Regions from separate parts of the Variovorax sp. LARHSF232 genome, predicted to be linked through region 2. Evidence: riboswitches for the same ligand, from Rfam matches in the RefSeq annotation. Region 2 holds a riboswitch; the other holds the start of a gene.
The links. A riboswitch is a leader RNA that binds a small molecule or an ion and turns the genes downstream of it on or off. The one in region 2 is predicted to bind thiamine pyrophosphate.

Region 1 (8,161 bases), on a different contig from region 2:
GCTCGCCTATCCCGGCATCTCGCCGCGCCTGGGCCCCATCGCCGACTGGGGCCTGCAACTGGCGCGCAAGCAGCTGCCGGTGGACACCGAGAAATACCAGACCTGCGAGCGCGGCGTCTTTGCCGTGGGCGACATCAACAGCTACCCGGGCAAGAAGAAGCTGATCGTCTGCGGCTTTCACGAAGCCACGCTGGCGGCCTGGGCCGCCACCGAGATCGTCTTCCCCGACAAGGCGGTTCCGTTGCAGTACACCACCACCAGCACGCGACTGCACGAATTGCTGGGCGTCGCCAAGCACTGAAGCCCCGGGGCACCCCCGATTGCCATGACCGCGTCATGGCAGATTCATCCCCCGTTCATGTCACTCGTGCATGATGGTGCTGATGCAGGCGCTCAACTTGGCCTTTTATGACTGGATCAGCTCGGCCAGCGATCCCTCCGGCCTGCTCCTCTGGTTTGCCGCGCACGGCGCCAGCCTGTGCGCCGTGCTGGTCGCCTGGGTGATCCTGCGCCATCCCAAAGACCGCGTGTATGCCTGCGCCATCGTGCTGGCGGCTGCGCTGGCCTCGGTCCTGGCCCACTCGCTGGCCGACAACCTGGGCTTTGGCCGCCCCTACATGGTTGGATTGGGCGCACCGCGCATTCCGCATGGCGCCCGTGGCGGCTTGCCCAGTGCCCACGCCACCGTGATGTTCACCGTGGCGCTGATGCTCTGGCTGCGCCCTTCGCTGCGCTGGGCTGCGCTGGGCGCAACCGTGCTGGCGGGCCTCACGGCCTGGGGACGGATCTACGCAGGCGTTCATTTCCCCCTTGATATCGCGGCCGGCTTCTTGTTGGCGCTGGTGCTCGCCACTGCGCTGCACCTGCTGGTCAGCCGTGCGACCGCCGCCGTGCGCAAGGCACGCGCCTTGCGAAGCGGCGCGGCAGACGCGGTACTCGCCGAGCTGCCGCCGCGGCACCCGCGCTGAGGGTGCGGGCGGGCCCGCCGCCAATTGTCACAAACGCCTACAATGCCCATTCGCTAGGGGTGTCGCTGCGGCTTGCCGTGACGGCTGAGAAAAAACCCTTTGAACCTGATTGAGGTAATCCTCGCGCAGGGAAGCTGGTGCTCCGGTGGCCGTCTCGACTTCTCTCATTGCCGGCCTTTGCTCCGGGCCCTTGCCCACCTGCCAAGCATTTGCGGATCTTGGAGCAATTGAATGGCACTTTCACATGAAAACCAGGCGGCCCCGGCCGCCAACGAGGCATTGACGCCGCTGGCCGACAGCGCCCGCGTCTTCCATTGGCACGACCACCTCTCGCTGTGGTTCAGCCTGGGCGTGGGCCTCTTGGTGATGCAGGTCGGCGCCTACCTGGTGCCGGCCGTGGGCACGCGCGAGGCGGTGATCGCCATCGTGCTCGGCTCCATCGTCGGTGCGGGGCTGCTGGCCTGGACGGCACGCATCGGCTGCGAAAGCGGCCTGGCCAGTGCCGGGCTGATGCACCGCACCTACGGCAGCGCCTTTGCGCGGCTGCCGGTGGTGCTCAACATCGTTCAGCTGGTGGGCTGGACCACCTTCGAGCTGGTGATCATGCGCGAAGGCACGCAGGCCATCGGCAAGCAGGCCTTCGGCTTCGCCTTCGACGGCGCCACCGGCACCCTGCTCACCACGCTGCTGTGGGGCGCCGTGCTGCTGGCCCTGCTGGCCGGCTCCATGGTGAAGCTGGTGCGCCGCTTCGTCAGCCGCTTCGGGCTGCCGCTGGTGGTGCTCTCGCTCGTCTGGCTGACCTGGCAGTTCGCCACCCGCCTGCAGGCGCAGGGCTGGGACGCCTTCTGGTCGCGTCCCGGCAACGGCGCCATGGGCCTGTTCAGCGCGCTGGACCTGGTGATCGCCATGCCGGTGTCCTGGCTGCCGCTGGTGGCCGACTACGCGCGCCACGGCCAGCGCGGCGCGCGCGGCGGTGCTTTCAGCGGCACCTGGCTGGGCTACGCCCTGGCCAACGTCTGGTGCTATGCCCTGGGCGTGATGGTGGTCAGCGTGGCCGAGCCGGGCACCTCGCTGGTGATGGCGCTGCTGCTGGCCCAGGGCGGCCTGATTGCGCTGGGCCTGATCCTCGTCGACGAGCTCGACAACGCCTATGGCGACGTGTATTCGGGCGCCGTCTCCTCCCACAGCCTGCTGCCGCGCTGGAACGTGCGCCGCTGGGGCCTGGCCATCGCTCTGCTGTGCATCGCACTGGCGCTGGTGCTGCCGATGCACAGCCTGGAGCCTTTCCTGCTGCTGCTCAGTTCGGTCTTCGTGCCGCTCTACGGCGTGATCCTGGGCCGGCTGGGCACGGGCAGCGGCTGGGCGGTGCAGCGCGAGCGCCGCATCGACTGGAGCGCCGCCCTGATCTGGGTGGCTGGCATCGTGGTCTATCACGCCTGCGGCAAGCTGGCGCCACAATGGGGTTCTGCCCTGCCGGCCCTGCTGACGACACTGGTGCTGGCCTGGCTTACGCGCCCGTCGCCGTCGGCGGCAGGCGGTGCGACGGTACTGGCGCAAAGCCGTGGTTGAGTGGGCCGTGGCCGTGGCCGACCTGCACATCCGCACCCGCCTCCATGGCGCCGATGACATAGGCGCGTGCGCTGGCCACCGCCTCGGGCAATTGCGCGCCCAGCGCCAGGTGCGCGGCAATGGCCGACGACAAGGTGCAGCCGGTGCCATGCAGGTTGCGGCTGGCGATGCGCGCCGAGGCCAGGCGCAGCGAACGACCCCCGCGCTGGGCCAGGAGGTCCACCACCTCGTCGCCGGGCAGATGGCCGCCCTTGAGCAGCACGGCGCGCGCGCCAAGCTGCAGCAGCTCTTCGGCCGCGGCCTCGAGCGCATGCGCGGCCTCGATCGGGTGGCCGATCAGCAAGGCCGCTTCGTCCAGATTGGGCGTGATCACGACGGCGCGCGGGAACAACTGGCGCACCAGGCCGTCCACCGTTTCGGCGGCGATCAAGCGGTCGCCGCTGGTGGCCACCATCACCGGGTCCAGCACCACGTTGGGCAGCTGGTAGTGGTCGATGGCCCAGGCCACCACCTCGACCACTTCGGGCGCATGCAGCATGCCCAGCTTGACGGCATCGACGCCGATGTCTTCCACCACGGCCTGGATCTGCGCCTTCAGGAATTGCGGCGGCACCGCATGGATGCCGCGCACGCCCTGCGTGTTCTGCGCCGTGAGCGCGGTGATGGCGGTCATGCCGTAGCAGCCGAGGGCCGCGAAGGTCTTCAGGTCGGCCTGGATGCCGGCGCCGCCGCCGCTGTCGGAGCCCGCGATGGAAAGGACTCGCGCGTAGCGCGTGCCGCGGGTCCCTGGGGCTGGCGTCGCGCTGGAAAATTGAGGGGTGCTCATGCGCAAAATTATCTGTCACGCAACGAATGCGTCCTGCTGAGGCCATGAATTCTTCTTCGCTCGCCCTGCCCTTCGAATCCGTTGCCATCCTCGGCGCCGGCCTGATGGGGCGCCTGCTCGCCGTCACCCTGGCGCAGGCGGGCTGCAAGGTCGCCCTGCACGAAGCCGGCAGCAGCGACGCCGAAGGCGCGGCCGCGCGCGTGGCGGCCGCCATGCTGGCGCCGCTGGCCGAATCGGCGGTGGCGCCGGCGCCGCTGGTGCGCATGGGCCACCACGCGCTGACGCGCTGGCCGCAACTGCTGGCCACGCTGGCCGAGCCGGTGTTCTTCCAGCGCGAAGGCACGCTGGTGCTGTGGCATCGGCAGGATGCGGCCGAGGCCCAGCGCCTGGCGCGCGTGCTGCAGGGCACCTGCCAGGCGGTGCCCGAGCTGCCGGCCATGCAGTCCATCGACGCCGCCGGCATCGCCGCGCTGGAGCCCTCGCTGGGCACCCGCTTTGCGCAAGGCCTCTTCCTGCCGCAGGAAGGGCAGCTGGACAACCGCGCGCTGCTGGTTTCGCTGCTGGCCACCCTGCAGGCTTTGCCGAATGTCGCTCTGCACTGGCAATCGGCGCGCCAGCCCGGGGATTTCCGCCCCGGCACGCCCGGCCAGCCCGACTGGGTGATCGACTGTCGCGGCCTGGGCGCCCGGCCGCAGTGGCGGCAGCTGCGCGGCGTGCGCGGCGAGGTGATCCGGGTGCATGCGCCCGAGGTTCGCCTCACCCGCCCGACCCGCCTGGTGCACCCGCGCTATCCGCTCTACATCGCGCCCAAGCCGGGCGATCTGTACGTGATCGGCGCCACCGAGATCGAATCGGAGGACATGTCGCCCGCCAGCGTGCGCTCCACCCTCGAGCTGCTGTCGGCGGCCTACGCGGTGCACAGCGGCTTTGCGGAGGCGCGCATCGTGGAGATCGCCACCCAGTGCCGGCCCACCTTGCCCGACAACCTTCCGGACGCGCGCCTGTGCGGTCCGCGCATGCTGCAGGTCAATGGCCTGTACCGGCACGGCTTCATGATCGCGCCGGCCGTGCTCGACATCGTGCTGGAGCTGCTGCAGGAAGGCCGCTCGCCGCTGGCCGCGCACTTCGGCCTGCCCGGCATGCGCGCGCTGGACAAAATGATCCTCGAGACAACGACACCATGAAGGTCCTGATCAACGACACCCCGCACGAGCTGGCGCCGAACGCCCGGCTCCCCGATGCGCTGCAGGCCATCCAGGCCACGCCGCCCTTTGCCGTGGCCGTCAACCGCGAGTTCGTCCCGCGCTCGCAATACCCGGCACGCGTGCTGCAACCTGACGACCGCATCGAAGTAATCCGCCCCGTCACGGGCGGCTGAAAGGCTGAAAGACAGGCATGACCACCACTCCCAAAAAAGACAACGACACGCTGGTCCTGTACGGCCAGGCCTTCGACAGCCGCCTGCTGCTGGGCACCGCGCGCTACCCCTCGCCCGATGTGCTGGAGTCCGCGGTGCGCCGCGCCCGCCCCGCCATGCTCACGGCCTCGCTGCGCCGCCAGACCGCCGCCGCCGGCAGCGCGGGGTCGGCCGGCGGCGACAACGGCTTCTGGGACATGCTGCGCGCGCTCAAGGTGCCGGTGCTGCCCAACACCGCCGGCTGCCACAGTGCAGAAGAAGCCATCGCCACCGCCCAGATGGCGCGCGAGCTGTTCGACACGCCCTGGATCAAGCTGGAGCTGATCGGCGACGACTACACCTTGCAGCCCGACACGCTCAACCTGGTCGGCGCCGCCGAACGGCTGGTGCGCGAGGGCTTCCATGTGCTGCCCTACTGCACCGAAGACCTGGTGCTGTGCCAGCGCCTGGTCGACGTCGGCTGCCAGGCGGTGATGCCCTGGGCCGCGCCCATCGGCACCGGCCGCGGCCCCGTCAACCCCTACGCGCTGCGCCTGCTGCGCGAGCGCCTGACGGTGCCGCTGCTGGTGGACGCCGGCCTGGGCCTGCCTTCGCATGCCTGCCAGGTGATGGAGTGGGGCTACGACGGCGTGCTGCTCAACACCGCGGTGGCCCTGGCGCAAGACCCGGTGGCGATGGCCGGCGCCTTTGCCGACGCAGTGGCCGCTGGCCGCACCGCCTATCTGGCCGGCGCCATGTCGGCGCAGGAGGCCGCCCAGCCCAGCACGCCGGTCCTTGGCACACCCTTCTGGCATCACGCCCAACAGCAATGAACGAAAACGAGCAACAGCAGATGGCGCAAGCCATCGTGGCGGCGCATGGCGAGCGCTTTGGCACGATTGACGACACGGCGCAAACCCAAGGCCTCGACAACGGCGAAGACGCGGTCTACCACGCCGCCAAGGCCGCCTGCCTGCGCCTGGGCTTCATCGAGATCGATGCCGATGTGCTGGGCCGCGCCTGGCAGGCGCAGACCCTGCGCACCGGCCGCTTCGACGCTGCCGCTTGGCCGGTGGCGCCCGTCGACTTCGGCATGGGGCCGTTTCCGCCGGCGCAGCGCCCCGGCGCCTTCCCGCCCTGCCCCACCAACCTGGGCCTGTACGCCGTGCTGCCCGACGCGGCCTGGGTCGGCCGCTGCGCACGGGCCGGCGTGCCGACGGTGCAGTTGCGCTTCAAGTCGGAGGACAGCGCCGCCATCGAACGCGAAGTGCGCGCGGCGGTCGACGCCGTGCGAGGCACCCAGGCGCTGCTCTTCATCAACGACCATTGGCGCAGTGCCATCGCGGCCAGCGCCTTCGGCGTGCATCTGGGCCAGGAAGACCTCGACGCCCTGACACAAGACGAGTTGCAGCAGATCCGCCAGGCCGGGCTGCGCCTGGGCGTCAGCACCCATGGCTATGCGGAGATGCTGCGCGCCGATGCGGTGAGCCCCAGCTACATCGCGATGGGCGCGGTCTTTCCCACCACGCTCAAGAAGATGGCCACCGCCCCGCAGGGCCTGGCCCGGCTCGACGCCTATGCGCGCCTCACGCGCGGCTACCCGCAGGTGGCGATCGGCGGCATCGACGAGGCACGCCTGCAAGCGGTGCTGGCCACCGGCGTCGGCTCGGTGGCGGTGGTGCGCGCCATCGTGACGGCGCAAGATTCTGAAGGCACCGCGGCGCGCTGGCAAGCCGCGATCGAAGGCGCGCGCAGCTGATCAGACTCTCAGGCGCCCGGGCGCAGGGGAAAGCGCTCCAGCATCTGCCGGCCCAGCGGCGTGATGGCCAGCGCCACCGCCGGCGGCTGGTCGTAGCCCGACAGCGTGCGCACCGGCTGCGGAATCTCCGCCCTTACATGGCCCGCGATCTTCAGGATGCGAAGGCCGTCGACGTCGTCGCCGACCGATACGGCAACCGGCAACTCCACCATCGACAGTTTGTGCAACAGGACCAGGGACATGGGCACGTGCACTATAGCGGTGCTGGCCCGCTACAGCTTCTACCGGGACGCCAACAATGGCGTCGGCATCTGCTCGAACAGCTTCATGATCGAAATGCCGTTGCGCTGGCCCTTGTCCTCGTCGCAGTTGTTGAACACCACGTGCGTGTTGCGCACCTTGTAGGCGATACGCACGATCTCGGCCGCCAGCTCGCGCAACTCGGCCTCGCTGTAGTCGTAGTCGAAACGCTCGGCTGCCGAGGCGGCGCCCTTGATGTTGTAGGTGGCCGCATTGCGGCCGTGCAGGCGCACCAGCGCGTAGTCCGGGTGCGTGGCCTCGGCCAGCATGGGCACGCTGTTGGCAAAGCCCTGCGGCCCATCGACCACGGTGTGCACCGCGGCCAGTTCGCGCAGCAGCGCCAGCGTGGATTTGCGGTGCTCCTCCGTGTCGAGCCAGGAGGCGTGGCGAAACTCGATGCTCACCACCTGTCCGGCCATCTGCTCCATGCAGTGGGTGACATGGGCCACCCCTTCGCGGTTGCGCATCAGCCAGGGCGGAAACTGGAAATGCACCAGGCCCATCTTGCCGGCCGCCCGCAGCGGCGCCAGCGCCTCGTGAAAGCGTCGCCACAGCTCGGCCCGGATCTCCTGCTGCACGTCGCGGTAGTAGAAGTTGCGCGGAAGTCCGAGCGGTGCAAGAGCCTGCTGGATGTCCTTGTGCAGCACCATGAACTGCGTCTGATGGCCAGTGAAGAGCCGGAACGCTTTCACGTTGAAAACGAAGTTGTCGGGCGTGCGATCTGCCCAGGCCTGCGCGGTGGACGGGGCGGGAATCGCGTAGTAGCTGGAGTCGACCTCCACCATGGAAAAGATCGAGGCGTAGTAGCGCAGGCGCGACTCCGGCGTCTTCGCTTCCCGCGGATAGAAGCGGCCGCAATCGATCAGGGTCTTGTCGGTCCAGGAGGCGGTACCAACCAGAATGCCCATGGCGTGCTCACACCCGCGCCGCGAAGCGCTCGATCTCGCGCGTCGGCCCGGCCACGATCAGCAGGTCGCCCGGCTCGACCTTGGTGTCCGCCTGGGCATAGATGAAGTCCAGGTGCCGGCGCTTGATGCCCACCACCGTGACGGCGTGGCGCTGGCGCACATTCGATTGCGCCAGGGTCTTGCCATGGGTCTCGGCCGGGGCGCGGGTCTTGGCGATGGCGAAGTCGTCTTCGAACTCGATGAAGTCGATCATCTTGCCGGTCACCAGGTGCGCCACCCGCTGGCCCATGTCGTGTTCGGGGTAGACCACGTGGTGCGCCCCCACCCGCTCGGCGATGCGCCCGTGTTGTGGGTTGTTGGCCTTGGCCCAGATGTCCTTCACGCCCAACTGGCTCAGATTGAGCACCGTCAGCACGCTGGCCTCCAGGTTCTGGC
Region 2 (8,161 bases):
AGGCCTTGGCCTTGCAGGCCGATGGCGTGGACATCATTCAGTTCGACGAGCCGGCTTTCAACGTCTACATGAAGGACGCCGCCGACTGGGGCGTGCAAGCGCTGGAACGCGCGGCGCAGGGCCTGACCTGCACGACCGCGGTGCACATCTGCTACGGCTACGGCATCCAGGCCAACGTGGACTGGAAGGCGACCTTGGGCGAGGAATGGCGCCAGTACGAGCTGGTGTTTCCGGCGCTGGCCAGGAGCAGCATCGACCAGGTCAGCCTGGAGTGTTTTCACTCGCACGTGCCGCCGCAGCTGATGAAGCTCCTGGACGGCAAGGACGTGATGGTGGGCGTGATCGACGTGGCCAGCGACGTCATCGAGACGCCCGAGCAGGTGGCCGACACCATCGGCGAAGCCTTGAAGTACGTGCCCTTGCAGCGGCTGCTGCCCTGTACCAATTGCGGCATGGCGCCGATGGACCGGGAGGTGGCGCGCTTGAAGCTGGAGGCCTTGGGCAAGGGCGCGGCCTTGGCCCGCGCCCGCTACGGTTCCTAGCGCCGTACGGCCCCGCTGGGGAGCAAGCCGCTATCCTCGGCACCCCCATGCACGCCGACCCGACCCAGCCCGCCTTCTCCGACCTCACCCGCGAACGCCCCTATATGCACCTGTGGGCGTCCCGCGTCTTCGGGACGGCTGCCATGCAGATGCTGATGGTGGCCATCGGCTGGCACATGTACGAGCTGACCTCGAGCGCCTGGGACCTGGGCCTGGTGGGCCTGTACCAGTTCGCGCCCGCCCTGGCCCTGGCGCTGTGGGCCGGGCACGTGGTCGACCGGCATCATCGCGGGCGCATCGTCGCCATCTGCCTGGCGGTGCAGGGCGTGGTGGCTCTGGTCCTGTTCGCGGCGGAGGCCTCGCACCAGGCCTCGCGCGGATTGCTGCTGGGGCTGTCGCTGGTGCTGGGCGCGGTGCGTGCCTTCCAGATGCCGGCGCAGCAGGCGCTGGTGCCGCTCCTGGTGCCGCCGCTGGCGCTGCCGCGCGCGATGGCCTTCAGCTCGGCCGGCACGCAAGGGGCCATCATCGGCGGGCCGGCACTGGGCGGCCTGTTGTTCGTGGCGGGCGCGGGTGCGGTGTACGGCGCGAGCCTGCTGCTCTTCGTCGTCGCCGCGCTGCTGGTGGTGCGGCTGCGCTATGTGCAGCCCGAGCGATCCAGGGAGCCGGTGACCGTGCAGACGCTGCTGGCGGGCGTGCACTTCATCTGGCAGCGCAAGACCGTGCTCGGCGCGATCTCGCTCGATCTCTTTGCCGTGCTGTTGGGCGGCGCCGTGGCGCTGCTGCCGATCTATGCCAAGGACATCCTGCACACGGGGCCCTGGGGCTTGGGGCTGCTGCGCAGCGCGCCGGCGGTGGGCGCGCTGGTGATGTCCATCGTGCTCACGCGCCGGCCGGTGGAGCGGCACGTGGGGCGCACGCTGCTGGCGGCGGTGGCGGCCTTTGGCGTCTGCATGATCGTGTTCGGGCTCTCGCGCAGCTTCACCTTGTCGCTCATCGCGCTGGCTGTCTCCGGCGGCGTCGACATGGTCAACGTGGTGATCCGCCAGACGCTGGTGCAATTGGAAACGCCGGATGAGATGCGCGGGCGCGTCAGCTCGGTCAACTCGATCTTCATCGGTGCCAGCAACCAGTTGGGCGAGTTCGAATCGGGCGCCACTGCGGCCTTGCTGGGGCCGGTCGGCTCGGTGGTGGCGGGCGGCATCGGCACCGTGCTGGTGGCGCTGGGCTGGGTGAAGTTGTTTCCGACGCTGGCGGAGCGCGACCGGATCGTGGCGGCGCCTATCAGGAAGGAATGAGTGTTCAGTCGGCCAGCAGGGCGAAGGGGATCTCCAGCGTGAGGTCGGCCAGCGGCTCGGCGATGCAGGGCAGGGTCCAGCCCTCGGCCTTTTCCTCGGCCGACAGGCCCGGCCATTCGATGCGGTAGCGCACCGAGCCGCCGCCCCTGATCTCGCAGATGCAGGTGCGGCAGGTGCCGTTGCGGCAGGAACTGGGAATCTCGATGCCGGTGTCCTCCGCCGCCTGCAGCAGGGTGAGCCCGGGCGCCGCCTCGAACTCGTAGCCCGCGGGCTCGATGCGGATCTTCATCCGGGCGGCTCTTGGCGTTGTTGCTGCTGCTCGCGCTTTTGTTCGCGCAGCATGAAGAGGTACAGGCTCTCGACCTTCTCGCGTGCCCACGGCGTCTTGCGCAGAAACTTCAAGCTGGAGCCGATGCTGGGGTCGACGTTGAAGCAGCGCACCTGGACGCGGTCGCCCAGCCCCGGCCAGCCGTAGTACTCGACCAGCGCCGTGAGGATCGCCTCCAGCGTGAGGCCGTGCAGCGGATTGCGCGGCTGCGCCGAAGGGGTGTTCATGGGCGTGACCGGAGGCGCTTGGGCCAGCCTTACTTGTTCTTGTCCTTGCCGCGCGGAATGATCGCGGTGGTCATGGGTGGCGCCATCGGCGCGCCCGAGATCGGCTTGGGCGGTGCGCCGCTGTCCTTCTTGGGCTTCTTGCCTTCCTTGTTGCTGCGTTGCTGACCTTTTGCCATGGCGGGTTCTCCGTATTTGCTGTGTATCCGGAAGTTTAGAGGCGAAAACCCCTGCCGCCATCGCAGGCGACAATAGAGGGCTTTTCCGCTTCTTCTTTCTTTCTCCCTCTCGTTCATCATGTCCGACTACGAAGTCCGCCCCGCCACCCTGCGCGACGCCAAAGCCGTTGCCGAAGTTCATGCCGTTGCCGCGAAGGCTGCCTACAAGGACATCCTCCCCGAAGACCAGCTGAGCGTCATTGCTCCCGCCTCGCGCGAAGCCAAGTGGCGCGAAGCCATCGAGTTCAGCGAGCCGCAGATCCACGTGGCCGAGGTCGACGGCGAGATCGTCGGTTTCGTCGGCTTCGACCGTTCGCGCGACCCCAAGACGCCCGCCACGACCGGCGAGATCTGGGCCCTGCACATCAAGCCCGAGCATTGGGGCAAGGGCGTCGGCGTGGCCCTGTGGGATGCTGCGCGCGAAGGCCTGGAAGAAGAGGGCTGCACCACGGTCACCATCTGGGTGCCCCTGCGCAATGACCGCGCGATCCGCTTCATGGAACTGGCCGGCTTCAAGCGCGAAATGAAGACCGCCAAGACCACCGCCATCGGCACCGTGCGCATCGAGGAGATCCGCCTCAAGCGCGACGTGACCTGAGTTTTTTCGGTTGACCGACGGGCAGGCTGCCCCCACAATCGCGCCTGCTCCGGGGTGCACCAGTGTGCTGAGACGGCCTGATTGAAGGCCGGACCCGAGAACTTGATCCGGTTAATACCGGCGGAAGAAGAGCTGAACCTGAGAAGCCTGCCAAGGCGCGCGTCCCTCTCCACAGGGGGTAGTTCGCAGACGGCAAGCACCTCTCCAGGGCACTTTCCGGAGCAACGTCTTAGTGCAGTTGCTACCACCCGGAAAGGACCCCCGATGAACGCCCCCCTCGATCCGAAACTCGCCAGCTTCACCGAACTGCTGGCGCGCACCCGCGAGCCGTTTCCCGCCTCCACCAAGACCCACATCCAGGGCGCGCTGCACCCCGAGATCCAGGTGCCGATGCGCGAGGTGTTGCTCACCAACGGCGAAACGGTGTCGCTCTACGACACCTCCGGCCCCTACACCGACCCCCAAGCGGAGATCGACATCCGGCGCGGCCTGCCGCCGCTGCGGCGCGGCTGGATCGACGCGCGCGACGATTCCGCCTTCTATTCGGGCCGCACGCTCCAGGCGCTGGACGATGGCACCAAGGACGAGGCCAGCGCGCGCGTGGCCGACCTGCGGCGCGAGGCCGCCAGGCTGCAGCGCATGCCGCGCAAGGCCAAGGCGGGCGCCAACGTCACGCAGATGCACTACGCCCGCAAAGGCATCGTCACGCCCGAGATGGAGTACGTCGCCATCCGCGAGAACGGTCGGCGCGAATGGATGGCCGAGTACATGGGTGACGCCGCACGCGAGGCCAGGCTCGCTGGCAACCCGCTGGGCGCCAAGATCCCGAAGATCGTCACGCCCGAGTTCGTGCGCGACGAGGTGGCGCGCGGGCGCGCCATCATCCCGGCCAACATCAATCACCCCGAGATCGAGCCGATGGCCATCGGGCGCAACTTCCTCGTGAAGATCAACGCCAATATCGGCAACTCGGCCGTCACCTCGAGCATCGAGGAAGAGGTGGAGAAGCTGGTGTGGGCGATCCGCTGGGGCGCCGACAACGTGATGGATCTTTCGACCGGCCGCAACATCCACACCACGCGCGACTGGATCGTGCGCAACTCGCCGGTGCCCATCGGCACCGTGCCGATCTACCAGGCGCTGGAGAAGGTGGGCGGCGTGGCCGAAGACCTGACGTGGGAGATCTTTCGGGACACGCTGGTGGAGCAGGCCGAGCAGGGGGTGGACTACTTCACCATCCATGCCGGGCTGCGCCTGCCCTTCATCCACCTGACTGCGGGGCGGCGTACCGGCATCGTCTCGCGCGGCGGCTCGATCATGGCCAAGTGGTGCATCTCGCATCACAAGGAAAGCTTCCTGTACACGCACTTCGAAGACATCTGCGACATCATGAAGCAGTACGACGTGAGCTTTTCGCTGGGCGACGGCCTGCGCCCGGGCTGCGCGTCGGACGCGAACGACGAAGCGCAATTTGCAGAGCTGCGCACCCTGGGCGAGCTGACGCAAATCGCCTGGAAGCACGACGTGCAGACCATGATCGAAGGCCCCGGCCACGTGCCCATGCACCTGATCCAGGCCAACATGGAAGAGCAGCTCAAGCACTGCCACGAGGCGCCCTTCTACACGCTGGGCCCGCTGACCATCGACATCGCGCCGGGCTACGACCACATCGCGAGCGCCATCGGCGCGGCCATGATCGGCTGGTTCGGCACCGCCATGCTGTGCTACGTCACGCCCAAGGAGCACCTGGGCCTGCCGGACCGCGAGGATGTGAAGGCCGGCATCATCGCCTACAAGATCGCGGCGCATGCGGCCGACGTGGCCAAGGGGCACCCGGGTGTGCGGGCACGCGACGACGCGTTGAGCAAGGCGCGTTTCGAATTCCGCTGGCACGACCAGTTCAACCTGAGCCTGGACCCGGAGACGGCGCGCGACTTCCATGACGAGACCTTGCCCAAGGACTCGAGCAAGGAGGCGCATTTCTGCTCCATGTGCGGCCCCAAGTTCTGCTCGATGAAGATCACGCAGGAGGTGCGCGAGTTCGCTGCCGCGCAGGGTGGCCTGTCGGACGACGACGCGCTCGCGCGCGGCATGACGCAAAAGGCGCAGGAATTTCGCCGCGCCGGCGGCGAGTTCTACATCCCGATCGCGCCGGCCGGTGAAGGCCGGGGCGAAGCCTGATCAGTACGGCGGGTTGACGACGACGTACTGGCCCGCCTGCGGCATGTACCACGCGCCGCCGCATTGCTGGTAGACCATGCCGCCGTAGTTGACCGGCACACAGCCTGCCGGCACGGTACGGACCATGGAGCCGACGATCGCGGAGGTCACGGCGACCGTCGCGGTGACGGCGGCGGCCGTGGCCACGGGGTGGTAGTCGTTGTCCCAGCCGCAGCAGCCGCCGTGATTGTCGACGTTCACATTGACGTTGCGGTTGGAGTTGACGTTGACGTTGCGGCTGGCATTGACGTTGGTGTTCGACACGCTGTTGACGCTGTTGCTGCGCACGTTCTGCGTGCGCGCATCGGCGTGCGCGTTGTTGACCTGTGGCCGCGCGCCGCCACCGCCACCGCCACCGTGCGCGCGCGCCCCACCGCCGCCGCCGTGCCTTTGGGCTTCGGCGGGGGCCATGGTGCTGGCCAGGAACAGCGCGACTGCGCAGGCGACGAGCGGGCGTCCGATCGAGAGCGTCTTCATGGTATGTCCCTTCATTGCTTCTTGACCGGCACCATGTCGATGCTCTTGGCGCCGCTTCGCGGCACGAAGGTGAAGCTCGAATCCGCAAATGCCGGCTTCAGGTTCCAGTGGAACAGGGTGGTGGATTGCGGGCGCGCATCGTCGCCCAGATTGGTGACCACCAGCTTCTGGGGCAGCGGATTGCTGCCGGTGCTCAGCCAGATCTGCCAGTCGATGCCGGCCTGGCGGAATGCGTAGTGGTCGCACAGCTTGCCCCCGACCACGGCCTGCCCGGCGTTCATGGCCGACTGCAGATTGTCGAAGGGCGCGGCAGGGGTGCCCCAGGCGAACAGGTCCGCCGCGGGAAGCTCGACGCCGTAGTTGCTCTTGAGCCGGCCGACGAGATCGCCGACGGTGCCGGAGAAATCGACGGCGGAGTAGTAGTTCGCGTCCGGGAACTGCAGCGTGACCTTCTTGCCGTCGTAGTACATCACGCGTTGCGCCATCGGCGTGGCGGTGTGGGCCCGCAGGCGGTTGGGCTGCGCGACCTGCAGGTCGGCCTGGGCCGAGTGCATCAGCTTCTGTCCATCCTGCAAGACGCGTTCGCCGGTGAGATCCAGCGACACCTCGTAGCGCCGCAGGGACTGCAGGGCGGCCCCCATGGCCTTCAAGGCCTGGACGGCCGCCGGGTCCACCGCATTTTTCTGCGCGGTCGACTGGGGCGCAGCGGCGGCGGCGCTTGCGCTCGGGCTCGCGCTGGAGGCCGGCGGCGTGCCGGGCGTCGCTGCAGGCGGCGAGGTGCCGCAGGCGCCCAGCAGCAAGGCGGCGCAGAGGACGGTACTGAATTTCGTAGGCGTCATAGGTGAACTCCGGATGCGTAAACGTGAACGAGTGTGCGAAGGCGCGAACCATACGATGCCCGCCGCACGCTGTCCAGCTTGCCAATTACCATCGGATCATTTCGGCAACTCAGCAAAAACATCCATCTGCCATGGCCTCCAGCCTCCTGCTCCTGCTTGATGACATCGCCACCGTGCTGGACGATGTCTCCATCCTCACCAAGGTCGCGGCCAAGAAGACGGCCGGCGTGCTGGGCGACGACCTGGCGCTTAACGCGCAGCAGGTGTCGGGCGTGAAGGCGGACCGCGAGCTACCGGTGGTGTGGGCGGTGGCCAAGGGCTCCTTCGTCAACAAGGCGATCTTGGTGCCGGCGGCGCTCCTGATCGGCAGCTTCCTGCCCTGGGCGGTGATTCCGCTCTTGATGATCGGCGGCGCCTTCCTGTGCTTCGAGGGCGTGGAAAAACTGGCCCACAAGTTCCTGCACAAGGAAGAGGCGCAGGCAGATCAGGCGCAGCTCGAAGCGGCCCTGGTCGACGAGAAGATCGACCTGCGCGCGGTCGAGAAGGACAAGATCAAGGGCGCGATCCGCACCGACTTCATCCTGTCGGCCGAGATCATCGTCATCACCCTGGGCACGGTGGCCGGCAAGCCCTTCACGACGCAACTGGCGGTGCTGGTGGGCATCGCCGTCGCGATGACGGTGGGCGTGTACGGCCTGGTGGCCGGCATCGTCAAGCTGGACGACCTGGGCCTGTACCTGAGCCGGCGCGCCGGCGCCCTGGCGCGGGCCATCGGCAATAGCCTGCTGCGCGTGGCGCCGTGGCTGATGAAGGCGCTGTCGGTTGCCGGCACCGCCGCCATGTTCCTGGTGGGCGGCGGCATCCTGGTGCATGGCGTGCCGATGCTCGGCCACCCGATGGAGGAATGGCTGGCGCAGTGGGGCGGCTGGACGGCGACCTTGGGCGGCATGCTGGCCAATGCGCTGGTGGGCATCGTGGCCGGCGCGATCGTGCTGGCGGTGGTCGAGGTGGTCAGGAAGCTGCTGCCAAAGCGCGAGGCAACGGCCTGATCGCTGCGCGGGGGAGTGGCCCATGCGGCTGCGGCCAGCTCATCCGTTCCACTCTTACTTTTGGTAGACAGAAAAAGCAGGTGCGCTGGCGCATACTTTTGCCCCTGCGCCTTTCTCGCGGTGTGTGCATCCCGTCCTTGTCGGAAGGAGCCGCCATGTTGGAATCCCTGCGTACCGATCCCACTTTCCACCCCTCGCCGCGCCTGGCGATGGAGGCGGAACCCGAGCGCATCGCCTACACCGCGCTCTTGTCGCCTGACGGGTCGCGCCCCGATGCGCTGGCGGTGGTCGACGTCGATCCGTCTTCCAAAACTTACGGCAGCGTGCTGCACCGGCTCGACATGCCCCACAAGGGCGACGAGTTCCACCAC

Region 1: another riboswitch for thiamine pyrophosphate. It lies ahead of ACIPRI_RS13020 (purine-cytosine permease family protein); the one in region 2 lies ahead of thiC (phosphomethylpyrimidine synthase ThiC).

What each region holds. Positions count from the first base shown of each region.
Region 1 covers NZ_JBIXJS010000004.1:169,304-177,464, reverse strand. Annotated here, with positions in the region: gene ACIPRI_RS13030 (NAD(P)/FAD-dependent oxidoreductase) at 1-301, shown strand, start outside; gene ACIPRI_RS13025 (phosphatase PAP2 family protein) at 372-968, shown strand; TPP riboswitch at 1,014-1,117, shown strand; gene ACIPRI_RS13020 (purine-cytosine permease family protein) at 1,200-2,537, shown strand; gene thiD (bifunctional hydroxymethylpyrimidine kinase/phosphomethylpyrimidine kinase) at 2,476-3,363, opposite strand; gene ACIPRI_RS13010 (FAD-dependent oxidoreductase) at 3,408-4,547, shown strand; gene thiS (sulfur carrier protein ThiS) at 4,544-4,741, shown strand; gene ACIPRI_RS13000 (thiazole synthase) at 4,759-5,592, shown strand; gene ACIPRI_RS12995 (thiamine phosphate synthase) at 5,589-6,518, shown strand; gene ACIPRI_RS12990 (hypothetical protein) at 6,527-6,760, opposite strand; gene ACIPRI_RS12985 (DUF72 domain-containing protein) at 6,800-7,726, opposite strand; gene ACIPRI_RS12980 (potassium channel family protein) at 7,734-8,161, opposite strand, start outside.
Region 2 covers NZ_JBIXJS010000010.1:127,720-135,880, reverse strand. Annotated here, with positions in the region: gene ACIPRI_RS22200 (methionine synthase) at 1-542, shown strand, start outside; gene ACIPRI_RS22195 (MFS transporter) at 590-1,837, shown strand; gene ACIPRI_RS22190 (2Fe-2S iron-sulfur cluster-binding protein) at 1,842-2,126, opposite strand; gene ACIPRI_RS22185 (VF530 family protein) at 2,123-2,392, opposite strand; gene ACIPRI_RS22180 (hypothetical protein) at 2,422-2,568, opposite strand; gene ACIPRI_RS22175 (N-acetyltransferase family protein) at 2,687-3,205, shown strand; TPP riboswitch at 3,246-3,351, shown strand; gene thiC (phosphomethylpyrimidine synthase ThiC) at 3,470-5,386, shown strand; gene ACIPRI_RS22165 (hypothetical protein) at 5,387-5,902, opposite strand; gene ACIPRI_RS22160 (DUF2092 domain-containing protein) at 5,914-6,741, opposite strand; gene ACIPRI_RS22155 (DUF808 domain-containing protein) at 6,873-7,790, shown strand; gene ACIPRI_RS22150 (selenium-binding protein SBP56-related protein) at 7,946-8,161, shown strand, end outside.